Regions from separate parts of the Mesorhizobium sp. WSM4808 genome, predicted to be linked through region 1. Evidence: predicted binding sites of a transcription regulator. Region 1 holds the regulator's gene; each other region holds the start of a gene.
What was found. Region 1 encodes PhoB, which activates phosphate uptake and scavenging genes when phosphate is short. Its sites were predicted from a motif close to TGTCATNNANCTGTCAT; they were not measured.
Positions count from the first base shown of each region.

Region 2: ppk2 (polyphosphate kinase 2) is a predicted target of PhoB. The motif match lies at 2,227-2,243, and genes of this name have one in related genera.
Region 3: AC0L2U_RS20230 (putative 2-aminoethylphosphonate ABC transporter substrate-binding protein) is a predicted target of PhoB. The motif match lies at 1,263-1,279, and genes of this name have one in related genera.

Region 1 is NZ_JBVVQX010000010.1:209,509-213,863, forward strand. It holds gene pstB (phosphate ABC transporter ATP-binding protein PstB) at 1-733, shown strand, start outside; gene phoU (phosphate signaling complex protein PhoU) at 760-1,467, shown strand; gene phoB (phosphate regulon transcriptional regulator PhoB) at 1,484-2,173, shown strand; gene AC0L2U_RS19775 (ROK family protein) at 2,190-3,437, opposite strand; gene xylF (D-xylose ABC transporter substrate-binding protein) at 3,708-4,355, shown strand, end outside.
Region 2 is NZ_JBVVQX010000017.1:70,147-74,501, forward strand. It holds gene AC0L2U_RS26665 (GntR family transcriptional regulator) at 1-290, shown strand, start outside; gene AC0L2U_RS26670 (DUF982 domain-containing protein) at 374-634, shown strand; gene AC0L2U_RS26675 (hypothetical protein) at 701-853, opposite strand; gene AC0L2U_RS26680 (aldo/keto reductase) at 1,030-2,073, opposite strand; gene ppk2 (polyphosphate kinase 2) at 2,351-3,271, shown strand; gene AC0L2U_RS26690 (dihydrofolate reductase family protein) at 3,505-4,152, opposite strand.
Region 3 is NZ_JBVVQX010000011.1:14,116-18,470, reverse strand. It holds gene pbfA ((R)-1-hydroxy-2-aminoethylphosphonate ammonia-lyase) at 1-1,052, shown strand, start outside; gene AC0L2U_RS20230 (putative 2-aminoethylphosphonate ABC transporter substrate-binding protein) at 1,452-2,477, shown strand; gene AC0L2U_RS20225 (putative 2-aminoethylphosphonate ABC transporter ATP-binding protein) at 2,600-3,733, shown strand; gene AC0L2U_RS20220 (putative 2-aminoethylphosphonate ABC transporter permease subunit) at 3,717-4,355, shown strand, end outside.

The DNA of each region.
Region 1 (4,355 bases):
GGTCGGCGTGTTCTATGGCGAGAAGCAGGCGCTGTTCGATGTCAATCTCGACGTCCGCCTGAATCAGGTGACGGCGCTGATCGGGCCCTCCGGCTGCGGCAAGTCGACCTTCCTGCGTTGCCTCAACCGCATGAACGACACCATCGATTCCGCGCGGGTAACCGGCAAGATAACGCTCGACGAAGAAGACATCTACGACAAGAACATCGATGTCGTCGAACTCAGGGCGCGCGTCGGCATGGTGTTTCAGAAACCCAATCCGTTCCCCAAGTCGATCTACGAGAACGTCGCCTATGGCCCGCGCATCCACGGATTGGCCAAGCGCAAGGCCGACATGGATCAGATCGTCGAGTCGAGCCTGAAGAAGGCGGCAATCTGGAACGAGGTGAAGGACCGTTTGCAGGAACCTGGCACGGGTCTTTCCGGTGGCCAGCAGCAGCGTCTGTGCATTGCACGCGCCATCGCCGTGTCGCCCGAGGTGATCCTGATGGACGAACCGTGTTCGGCGCTCGACCCGATCGCGACTGCTCGCGTCGAGGAACTGATCGACGAACTGCGCCAGAACTATACGATCGTCATCGTCACCCATTCGATGCAGCAGGCAGCGCGCGTGTCGCAGCGCACCGCGATGTTCCATCTAGGCTATCTGGTCGAGGAGGGCGCCACCGACAAGATGTTCACCACCCCCGACGACAAACGCACCCAGGACTACATCACCGGCCGGTTCGGCTGAACTCGGGCATATGAGGGACGAAGATCATGGGTGAACATACCGTTGCATCTTTCGATGAAGATCTGGAGCAGATCAGCCAGCTGATCCGCGACATGGGCGATCTCGCCCGCTCGATGGTCAGTGGCTCGACCAAGGCTTTGCTCAATTCGGACAATGCGCTGGCGCAGCGCGTGGTTTCCGACGATGCCATCATGGATGCCCGCCAGCGCGAGCTGGACGATCGCGCCATCACGCTGATCGCCAAGCGCCAGCCAATGGCCAACGATCTGCGTGCGGTGGTCGGTTCGATCCGCATGGCCGGCGACCTCGAGCGCATCGGCGACCTTGCCAAGAACATCGCCAAGCGCGTCGGCACTGTCGGGCTGAGCGTCACGCCGCACGATCTTTCGCATTCGATCGACGCGATGGCGCAGCTGGTGCTGATCCAGGTGCAGGGGGTCGTCGACGAGTATGCCGCCGCTGACGCGGCTGCGCTTGCCACGCTCAGAAACAATGATGAACGCATCGACGTCAAATACACCTCGGTATTCCGCGAGCTGCTGACCTACATGATGGAAGATCCCCGCAACATCACGGCGTGCACGCACCTGTTGTTTTGCGCCAAGAACCTCGAGCGGATCGGCGACCACGTGACCAACATCGCCGAAAATGCCTACTATGTTTTGACCGGCACGCAGCTGCCAGCCAATCGTCCGAAGCAGGACGAGACGGCAATGTCCGCGCCAGCGGCATAACAGGGGTGACCAGCCGATGATCGCACCACGCATCATGGTGGTGGAGGATGAGGAGCCGCTAGGCGTGCTGCTCCGCTACAATCTTGAATCCGAAGGTTACCAGGTCGAGGTGGTGACGCGCGGCGACGAGGCCGAAATCCGGCTGCAGGAGAACGTTCCCGATCTTCTGGTGCTCGACTGGATGGTGCCTGCGGTTTCGGGCATCGAACTCTGCCGGCGCCTGCGAATGCGTCCCGAGACCGAGCGGCTGCCGATCATCATGCTGACCGCGCGAGGCGAGGAAAGCGACCGCGTGCGCGGCCTGTCGACCGGCGCCGACGACTATCTGGTCAAGCCCTTCTCGACGCCGGAGTTCATGGCCAGGGTCAAGGCGCTGCTGCGCCGGGCCAAGCCGGAAGTGCTGTCCAGCGTGCTAAAGGTCGGCGATATCGTGCTCGATCGCGAGTCGCACCGTGTCTATCGCAAGAAGAGCGAGATCCGGCTTGGGCCGACGGAATTCCGCCTGCTCGAATTCATGATGCGCCATCCAGGCCGCGTGTTCTCGCGCAGCCAGCTGCTCGACAATGTCTGGGGCGAGACGATCTACATCGACGAGCGCACGGTCGACGTGCATGTCGGCCGGCTGCGCAAGGCGGTCAACAATGGCCGTATGCCTGATGTCATCCGCACGATCCGTGGGGCCGGATACGCCATCCGAGAGGACTGAACTCCCTCGTTTGAACTCACGCCACGTTCTTGCCGCCGAAACCGGATCTCGCCTGCACGCCCGGCGCAAAAATCTCCTGATCGACGAAGATCAGCGCCCGCATGGCGCAGCCCTCGCGGATCAGCGGCAGTTCGTTCGGCTCGGTGTCGAAGGAAATCGATTTGGAATGCTGGCCGCCGGCGGTCTGGGCAATCGCTTGCCGCAATGCCGGCTCGATCAGGTCGAAGGCGGCGGCGCTGACACCGACCATGGCGACCGGCGCCGGATCGATCAGCGCGAACAGGCTGCCGAGGCCGTAGCCGAGCGCTTCGCCGGCCTTGCGATAGGCTTCCCGTTCGGGTCCGTCACCTTCGCGGGCCGCGGCAGCCAGGGCGCGCATGTCGGCGTCGCTGACATCGGCAACGGGTTCTGCATCCTCGCCCATCTGCCTGGCGTTGCGCCATATGGCGTAATTGCCCGCATAGGCTTCGACGCAGCCGCGCCGTCCGCAGCGACATAGCGCGCCGTTCGGCCGATGGATCATGTGGCCGAATTCGCCGCCCGAAGAATGGGTGCCGGTGAACAATTCGCCCTTCAGCACCAGTCCCATGCCGATGCCGTGCGACAAAAGGATAGCGATGAAATCGTCGCGGTAACGATCGGGGTCGCGCCAGCGCAGCGCCACCGCCATCATGTTGCAGTCGTTCTCCATTATGGCAGGGATGCCGAACTCGTCTTCGAATATGTCAGCGAAGGCGATGTCGGTGTGCGGCGTGATCGGCGACCACAGCATGGCGCGGGCACGGGTGTCGGTGATGCCCTGGATGGCCAGCGCGATGCGGGCGATGCTGCGCACGTCCAGATCGGGATCTGCCAGGCGGCGCCGCACGATGGCCGTGCATTCCCCGATCAGCGACTCGCGCGACATCGTCAGCGTGTCCAGCCGGCGCTGTTCCTCGGATATTACCTGGCCGGCATAGTCGATGACGGCGACGGAGAGGAAGTTCAGCGACAGCACCACGGTCATTACCGCGGCCGCTTCCGGATTGAGACTGAGGCCGACCTGCGGCCGGCCGCGTTTGAGCGAGCCGGCCTCGCTCGGCTTGCTTTCGGTCAGGATGCCTTCGACGATCAGGTCGGATGAAATCGCCGAGATGGTCGAATGGCTGAGGCTTGTGGTCGCGGCGATCTCGGTTCGCGACGGCCGTCCGGCGCGGCGCACTGCCGCGATCACCATGGCGCGGTTGCGGCGGCGCAGATCGTCGTGGCGGATTCCGACCGACATGTTCTTTCATATCCTCCCGGTCGCCGCGGTTCCTCCTGCCCCTGGAACGCTGTCGGTGACGCCGGTAAATACTGGCAGAAGCTGCAGGCCGTGTCATTTATTTATTCCGAGACTCGAAAAAAACTCGAAATGACATCAAAATCCATCAGAATCGATGTTGACAGCGTTCGGGCGTTGGCCCAGTATTTTTTCGAGGCTCGAAAAAATAGAGCCTCTGTGCCGGCCCTCGGGTCAGTTTGGTCGCGCCATACGCGGCGCAGGGAGGATAATATGAAAAGATTCACGGCCGCCATCCTGGCGGGTGCCGCCATGTCGCTGACGCTCGCGTCTGTCGCGCAGGCGAAGGACAAGGTTGTCGGCGTTTCGTGGTCCAACTTCCAGGAAGAACGCTGGAAGACCGACGAAGCCGCCATGAAGACGGCGATCGAGGCCGCCGGCGACAAGTACATCTCCGCCGATGCGCAGTCCAATCCCGGCAAGCAGCTTACCGATGTCGAAAGCCTGATCTCGCAGGGCGCTAATTCCCTGATCATCCTGGCGCAGGACGCTTCGGCCATCGGCCCGGCCGTGCAGAAGGCGCTGGACGAAGGCATTCCGGTCGTCGGCTATGACCGGCTGATCGAGAACAAGGACGTCTTCTATCTGACCTTCGACAACAAGGAAGTCGGCCGCATGCAGGCCCGCGAAGTGTTCAAGGTCAAGCCGGAAGGCAACTACGTCTTCATCAAGGGCTCCGGTGCCGATCCCAATGCCGACTTCCTGTTCTCGGGCTCGATGGAAGTGCTCAAGGAAGCCATCGACAGCGGCAAGATCAAGAATGTCGGCGAAGCCTACACGGATGGCTGGCTGCCCGCCAACGCCCAGAAGAACATGGAACAGTTCCTGACCGCCAACGACAACAAGGTCGACGCGGTGGTC
Region 2 (4,355 bases), on a different contig from region 1:
ACATCGAGCTGGCTCGTCTGTCGGGCAATGAATTCCTGTTCCGGGCGGTGCGCGATGCCATGACGCGCCTGTCGCGGGCGCGCTGGCTGGAGGTCCGCGACGAAGCGGCCCTCAGCCGCGCCTGGGCTGAACATCGCGCCATACTGGCGTCGGCACGCCTTGGCGACGCCGATGAAGCCGCGCGCCTGCTGTCAGGCCACATCGTCGGCAGCCGCGACCGGCTGGTGACGTCGCTGGCCAACGATCGGCGCGGTCTTCGCGCCAGAGGCTTTGCCGTCGTTGCTGCTTAATGGATGAAGGGGCGCAAAGCGGCGTCTGGACCTATGCGCACTTTCGCCTCGCTTCGCAGACGCCGATGGCGTAAGGAGCGGCCATGGAAAACAACCGATTTGAAACACCTGTGACTGTGAAGTCAGTCGCGGCGGGAAGCACTCAGCTCTTGCGCACGGCGCGTGAGGCTTCCGACTACCTCCTCAACAGCTGGCCCGGCAAGCGCAGCCCCAAGCATCGCGCGGCCCTGCAGGCCTGCCATGACGCACTCGCCGGCGACAAGCCGGCGATGAACGCCAGGCGCGCCTTCATCGCGGCAGCACGCGAAGTGGACGTGTTCGTCAGCGACAAGGCGCCCGCCTGACACAAGCCGACATTTGGGGCGGCAATCTGGATTGAGGCACGGCCCGCATCTGCGGGCCGTTTGCCGTCACTTTGCCGTTTCGGTTTCGGCTTCAGTCTCGTCTTCGGGCTTCGAACGTTCCCGCGCTGCAACCTTGGCTGCCAGCTTCTCGGCCTTCTTGGCCGCTTTCTGGCGGTCGCGTTCCTTGCGTTCCTGATCGTAGTTTGGTGGTCGCGCCATATTGGCTCCTTTTCACTGCCTTGCGGCTCTGGTCCTGCCTAGGAGCATTAGCCGTCAAACACAACAGCTGAAGCGATAGTGCGTCGATGATGGCCAGGCTTGCAAGATGCGCGTCGCAATGAAGGGGTCAGATCCATCATTGCGGCGGCCAATATCTATCGCCATCGATTTGCCGATCAGATGCCGCTTCGGTCAATCACCAGATCGGCGGCACCAAAACGGTCCTTTGCCGTCAGCTGCTGGTGCCAGTAGGGATAGAGCAAGGGCGGCCTGCTGACCGCGTCGAGGCGCTCGCGCTCCTCGCCGGAGAGCATCAGGCTTGCCGCCGCGATGTTGTCCCGGAACTGCGTTTCCGTCCTGCCGCCGATCACCAGCGAACTGACGGCCGGCCGGCCAAGCAGCCAGGCCAGCGCCACCTGCGCTGCCGACACGCCGCGCTGCGCGCCGATCTCGACAAGCACGTCGACGATCCGCCACAGCCGGTCCTCGTCGCGGATCGGCGGTTCGGACCAGCCGGCAAGCTGGCGGGCGGTGGGGCTGTCGCGGCGGTATTTGCCGGACAGCAATCCGCCGGCAAGCGGGCTCCAGACCAGGACGCCCAACCCCTGGTCGACGGAAATCGGCAGCAACTCGTACTCCGACTCACGCGCTTCCAGCGTGTAATGGATTTGCTGCGTGACGAAGCGCGGCTGATGATGGCTGTCGCTGATGCCGAGCGCCTTCATCACCTGCCAGCCGGAATAATTGGAGCAGCCGACATAGCGGATCTTGCCTTGGGCAACCAGCGTGTCGAGCGCGCCGATGGTTTCCTCCAGCGGTGTCACGCCATCCCATTCGTGCAGGAAATAGATGTCGATGACGTCTGTCCTGAGCCGCTTCAGGCTCTTCTCGCATTCGCGGATCAGGTGATGGCGTGACAGGCCTTCATCATTCGGGCCTTTGCCGATCCGCATCCGTGCCTTGGAGGCGATCAGCACGTCGCCCTTGCGCTTGCCGCCGAGCGCTTCGCCGATGATTTCTTCGGAAATGCCATTCGAATAGACGTTGGCGGTGTCGATGACATTAATGCCGGCGTCGATGCAGAGATCGATCATCCGGCGCGCCTCGTCGAGATCGGTCTTGCCGACAGCCGAAAATGCGCCGGCGCCGCCGAACGTCATGGTCCCCATGGTCAGCGTCGAAACTTTCAGGCCGGAACGGCCGAGGGTGCGGTATTCCATGTCGATCCTCGCGATTGCGTTGAGAAAGGGGCTGGGGAGGGTGCCCGAATGTGGCCGCTATTTGTAGGACAATTTGCGCGACTTGTCGCCATGCCAGGACGCCGGATCGATCATGCCTGGCGGGATTGGCAGCGGCGGCGATCACGCTCGGGCTGCAATAAAACCGTCATTGCAGGCCTATATTGAAGTCGGCTCAGGCGTTGCCGTTCCGGGCTGTAAGCCGGAGTTTGGGGCGCCGGACGTGGATCGACAGAGCTTGCAAGTGGAGCAGCCGATAATGACCGAGCTAAAACAGAATTCTCCGGCCAGGGATTGGCTTGAAGCCGAGCTCGCCGACACGCTCGACGAAGACTATGAGCTCGAAATGTCGGAGCCGGCGCTGTCGATGGAGATCGCCAAGATCTACAAGAACTCGCATCCGCCTTCGATCGATCGCATGCAGTATTTTCGCGACCTCATCACCCTGCAGTCCGAATTGATCAAGCTGCAGTCCTGGGTCGCCTACCACAAGAAGAAGCTGGTGGTGATCTTCGAGGGACGCGATTCGGCCGGCAAGGGCGGTGTCATCAAGCGCATCACCCAGCGGCTCAATCCGCGCATCTGCCGCGTCGTGGCACTGCCGGCGCCGACCGAGCGCGAAAAGTCGCAATGGTATTTCCAGCGCTATGTCCCGCATCTGCCGGCCGGCGGCGAGATCGTGCTGTTCGACCGCTCATGGTACAACCGCTCGGGCGTCGAGCGGGTGATGGGCTTTGCCCAGCCCGATCAGGTCGAAGAATTCTTTCACGACGTGCCGGAGTTCGAGCGCATGCTGGTCCGCTCGGGCATCACCGTGGTCAAATACTGGTTCTCGATCACCGACGAGGAACAGCAGATGCGCTTCCTGATGCGCATCCATGATCCAATGAAGCAGTGGAAACTGTCGCCGATGGATCTGCAGTCGCGTGTGCGCTGGGAGCAATACACCAAGGCCAAGGAAGAGACCTTCGCCCGCACCAACATCCCGGAAGCGCCTTGGTTCATCGTCGAGGGCAACGACAAGAAGCGCGCGCGGCTGAACTGCATCGACCATCTGCTCAAGCAGTTGCCTTACGAGGAAGTGCCGCACGAGGAGATCACGCTGCCGGAGCGCGTCTTCAACCCCGAATACGAACGCCAGGTACTGCCGCGCGAACTCTACGTGCCGGAGAAGTATTGATGGATCGCTCCCTTCTCCCCGTCACTATACGGGGAGAAGGTGCCGGCAAGCGGATGAGGGGCGGCGCCTGCGTTGGTTGAGTCTAAAAAATTCTCCATGCTGGCAGAAGACTATTCTGCCGTTATATTGCCCTCGATAGCGTTTTCGGCGCCATACTTCGGCTGGCTGGCGTCGCCCCTCATTGCCCTGCCGGGCATTTCTCCCCGTATAGTGACGGGGAGAAAGAGCTGTAACTACGCCCGCTTGATGGTGACGTGCGTGGCAAGCGGCGTCGCCACCTGCTCGCTGCAGATATAGCCCAGCTTGAGCATATCGAGGCCGGCGAAAAGGTTCTCGCCCGAGCCGAGCAGCACCGGCGCGATCGCCAGATGCATCTCGTCGATCAGTTTTTCCTGCAGATATTGCCGGATGGTGGCGACGCCGCCGCCGACCCGCACGTCCTTGCCGCCAGCGGTAGCCTTAGCCTGTTCAAGAGCTGAATGGATACCGTCAGTGACGAAGTGGAAAGTCGTGCCGCCCTCCATCATGATCGGTTCCCGCTTGTGATGGGTGAGCACGAAAACCGGCACATGATAGGGCGGGTTGTCGCCCCACCAGCCCTTCCAGCTGTCGTCAGGCCACTCGCCGCGGATTGGCCCGAACATGTTGCGGCCGAGGATCCAGGCGCCGACATTCTCGAAGCTGCGCGCCGCGAACGCCTCGTTGACGTCGGTGGTGCCGCCATCTTGTCCGAGCACCATCTCGCGGAAGGTGCGGGTGTCGACAAACCACTTGTGCAAGGATTCCCCACCGACGCCGAGAGGATTTTGCAGATCCTGATCGGGACCGGCGCCATAGCCGTCGAGCGACAGGGTGAAAGCGTTGACGCGAAGTTTGGACATGCGAGCCTCCTCGATAACCGGTTGTATTTTGCAAGCAGTTGTTTTGTAGCAAACTGATTGTGAATTGCAAGCGGTATTTTCAAGCTCAAACGAAGCTCAGGCAACGGTCAAGCGGCCCTCGCTATGGATTCCCCGGCCAGGAGCCGGAAATTGGTATGGATGTCGAAGCGGATTGGCCGACATTGCTCGCCGCGATCGGCCGT
Region 3 (4,355 bases), on a different contig from region 1:
TTGCGCCGCGCCGCTTTACCTGCGAGCCCGCCGTCGAGCTGGCGGAGAAGCTGGCGGCATTGGCGCCCGGCGATCTCGGCAAGGTGCTGTTCACCACCGGTGGTTCGGATGCCATCGAGGTCGCGCTGAAGATCGCCCGCGCCGCGACCGGCCGCTTCAAGACGGTGTCGTTCTGGGATGCGTTCCACGGGGCCGGCTTCGGCGCTGCAAGCGTCGGCGGCGAGGCGACCTTCCGCTCGCACATATCAGGCCCGATGATGACCGGCACCGAGCACGTCGCACCCTGGGACGGCTATCGCTGTCCCTATGGCCACGATTCCCTCGAAACCTCGGGGCTCGCTTGCGCCAACATGATCGCCTATGTGCTCGGCCGCGAACAGGACGTGGCGGCGGTCGTCGCAGAACCGATGCGGGCGACGCCCAACCCGCCGCCGCCCGGTTTCTGGAAGCGGGTTCGCGAAGCCTGCGACCGGCACGGCACGCTGCTGATCTTCGACGAGATCCCGACCGGGCTGGGCAAGACGGGAAAATTCTTCGCCCACGAGCATGATGATGTGACGCCCGACATCGTCGTCCTCGGCAAGTCGCTCGGCGGCGGCATCCTGCCGATCGCCGCCGTCATCGCGCGCCGCGACCTCGACGTCACCGGTGGCTTCGCGATCGGCCACTACACCCACGAGAAGAACCCGGTGACGACCCGCGCCGCACTGACGACGATCGACATCATCCTGGAGGAAGGATTGGTCGAACGCGCGGCCGAACTTGGCCGGCACATGCTGGAGCGTATGCAGCACCTGATGGCGCGCTCGCCCCATGTCGGCGACGTCAGGGGCAGGGGACTGATGGTCGGCGTCGAGCTCGTCGAGGATCGCGATACGCGCGAGCCGGCGCGCGATCTCGCCGAACGCGTCTTCTATGCTTGCCTGGGGCAGGGGCTGAGCTTCAAGGTCAGCCAGGGCAATGTGCTGACGCTGTCGCCGCCGCTGGTCATTTCGAAAGCTGATCTCGATCGTGCGCTCGACATCCTCGAGACCGCCGTGCTGGCGGCCTGACCATGAAGGCCGTGCGCACCGACCGCGAGCTCGCATGCCCCGGCATCGACGCGGGCTTACGGGCAAGGGGCGTCGATCTGGTGGTGACTGTCCGCTCGTCCGACCCGCGTTTGCGGGCACAGACAACGGGCGTTTCGTTCGGCTGACCATAACCGTCTCCGTTGCCAATCGTGGGCTTTCGCAGCGCGAAATCGCGGCCGCAACAGGTATGCGACAGTTCCATGACAACTATCAGGAGAAGTTTGCCTGTCATAAAATAAATAGATTTTACTTATCGATCACCAATCCCCAGAGTTGACCCAACGACGACATTCACAAGCGCTACAGGGTCGCAAGGTCCACCGGCGAGATCGTCACAGTGCATCGCAGAATGTGCCAACAATCAAAGGGGAACTGAGCATGAAATCGCGCAACGCAACTATCGCAATGGCCTTCGCCGCGGCATTGATGTCATCCGCCGCCTTTGCCGAAACCTCCGAACTGACAGTCTATACCGCCATTGAAGCCGAAGATCTCGCCCGCTACGCCGAGACTTTCACAAAGAGCCATCCCGACATCAAACTGAACTTTGTCCGCGACTCCACGGGTGTCGTTACCGCCAAGCTGTTGGCCGAAAAGGACAATCCGCAGGCCGACGTTGTCTGGGGCCTTGCCGCTACATCGCTTCTGGTGCTGAAGACCGAAGGCATGCTTGAGCCCTACGCGCCAAAAGGCGTCGAATTGCTCAAGCCGAAGTTTGTCGACAAGGACACGCCACCGGCCTGGGTTGGCATGGACGCCTGGGCGGCTTCGATCTGCTTCAACACCGTGGAGGGCAAAAAGCTTGGCCTCACCGAGCCGACCAGCTGGAAAGATCTTACCAAGCCGGAATACAAGGGTCACATCGTGATGCCGAACCCGGCCTCGTCCGGCACCGGCTTCCTCGATGTATCGAGCTGGCTGCAGTTGTTCGGCGAGAAGGATGGTTGGGCCTATATGGACGCCCTGCATCAGAATATTGATGCCTACACGCATTCTGGTTCGAAGCCGTGCAAAATGGCCGCCGCCGGTGAAACCGTAATCGGCATCTCGTTCGAGTTCCGCGCCGCGAAATCGAAGAAGGAGGGCGCCCCCCTCGATATCGTCATCCCGTCCGAAGGCATCGGCTGGGACATGGAGGCATCCGCGATCGTTGCGGGAACGAAAAATCTCGAAGCCGCCAAAACGCTGCTCGACTGGTCGATCAGCAAGGAGGCCAACGAGATGTACAATGTAGGTTATGCGGTTCTGGCTATGCCGAATGTCGCCAAGCCGGTCGAATTCCTGCCCGCAGATATCGAGTCCAAGATGATCGATAATGACTTCGAGTGGGCGGCCAACCACCGCAAGGCCATTCTCGACGAGTGGACGAAGCGCTACGACGCCAAGTCTGAGCCCAAGAGCTAGACGCAGAGCATTTCGACAGGGCGCCGTCAGAGCGGCGCCCTTCTCGTAACTCTTCCCGGATGGTCAAAATGAGACACGAACCCGTCGCTGATCTATCGGCAACGCTGGCCGAGGTGCATCCCATGACCGCTGCCGGCAACACGGCTTACCTGCGGATCGAACATCTCTGGAAGGCCTTCGGCGAGTTCCATGCGCTGAAGGACATCTCGCTCGACATCAACGAAGGCGAATTCATCTGCTTTCTCGGCCCTTCGGGTTGCGGCAAGACCACGCTGCTGCGCGCCGTCGCCGGCCTCGACCTGCAGACCAGAGGCGTCGTCCGCCAGGGGGGCACGGATATCTCAACGCTGCCGCCGTCAAAACGCGACTACGGCATCGTGTTTCAGTCCTACGCGCTGTTTCCCAATCTGACGATTGAAAGGAACATCGCCTTTGGCCTGGAAAACACCAAACGGCCGCGCGCCGAGATCGATGCCCGCGTCAAGGAATTGCTCATGCTGGTCGGCTTGCCCGATCAGGCGAAGAAATACCCAGCGCAGCTTTCCGGCGGGCAGCAGCAGCGCATCGCGCTCGCCCGGGCCATCGCCACCTCGCCCGGCCTGCTTCTGCTCGACGAGCCGCTGTCGGCGCTCGACGCCAAGGTGCGTGTGCACTTGCGCCACGAGATCAAGGGGCTGCAGCGCAAGCTCGGCGTCACCACGATCATGGTTACGCACGACCAGGAAGAAGCATTGTCGTTGGCCGACCGCATTGTAGTCATGAACCATGGCGTCATCGAGCAGGTCGGCAGCCCGACTGAAATCTATCGCCATCCCAGGACGCTGTTCGTCGCCGATTTCATCGGCGAGACCAACAAGTTCGATGCGACGGTAGGAGCAGATTCGGTAGGCTTCGGGACGAAGGCTTTCAGATGCGCGCCGCACAGCTTTGCGAACGGCGAAGCAGTCGTCGCCGCCATTCGGCCGGAAGACGTGATTCCACACGGGCCGGGCTCGCGCTCGCCTGGAGCACCCGATGTGGTGAAGACTTCGGAAAACCTGATCGAAGTGACCGTCGGTGAAATGGAATTCCTGGGTTCGTTCTGGCGCACCCGGCTGCGCGGCGGAGAGCTTGGAGACGAGATTCTGATCGCCGATTTCTCGGTCAACGCCACGCGGCGTCTCGGCCTCGCCGAAGGCGGAGCGCTAACGGTGGAACTGCCCGCCGACCGACTGCTTGTCTTCCCGCAAGGAGAGCGCCATGGCGGCGGCAACTGATATCCTGATGCCGTCCGGTCGGGCGCTCCGACAGTCGCTCGACAAGGACGAGTTGATCAAGCGCGGCCTGCTGGTCGTCATCTCGTTCTATCTGGTCCTGTCGCTGGCAGCCCCGCTCTACGTGATGCTGTCGAAATCGTTCTCGACCTACAGCTTCGATCTTGGCGCGTTCGAATTCCAGGTCAGCGACAAGCTCGGCAATTTCGGCGAGCCAGTGACGGCCGCCGCTCTGAACGAGAAACTCGCCGCGGTCCCGCCAGAAAAGCTTGCGACCAGTTCCGATGGTCGGTTGCCGGCCACCAGCTTCTTTCCGGATTTCAGTTTCCGCAGCCCGGTCAAATACAAGGTCCGCGGCACGACCGATGACGCTTATTTCCTGATCGGCACGCAACTCCACCGCGGCACCGAATGGCAGGAAGTCGATTCGAACACCTTTCGGCGCATTATGCTGAGGCCCGCGCGCGAGCTTGGGTTGGACAACTACACAACCTACTTCTCGACGCCAACGCTGTTCCGCTCGATCCAGAACTCCTTCCTGATCGCGCTGATCAGCACCATCATCACGGTCGGCATAGCCTTCGGCTTCGCCTACGCTTTGAACCGAAGCAAGATGCGCTTCAAG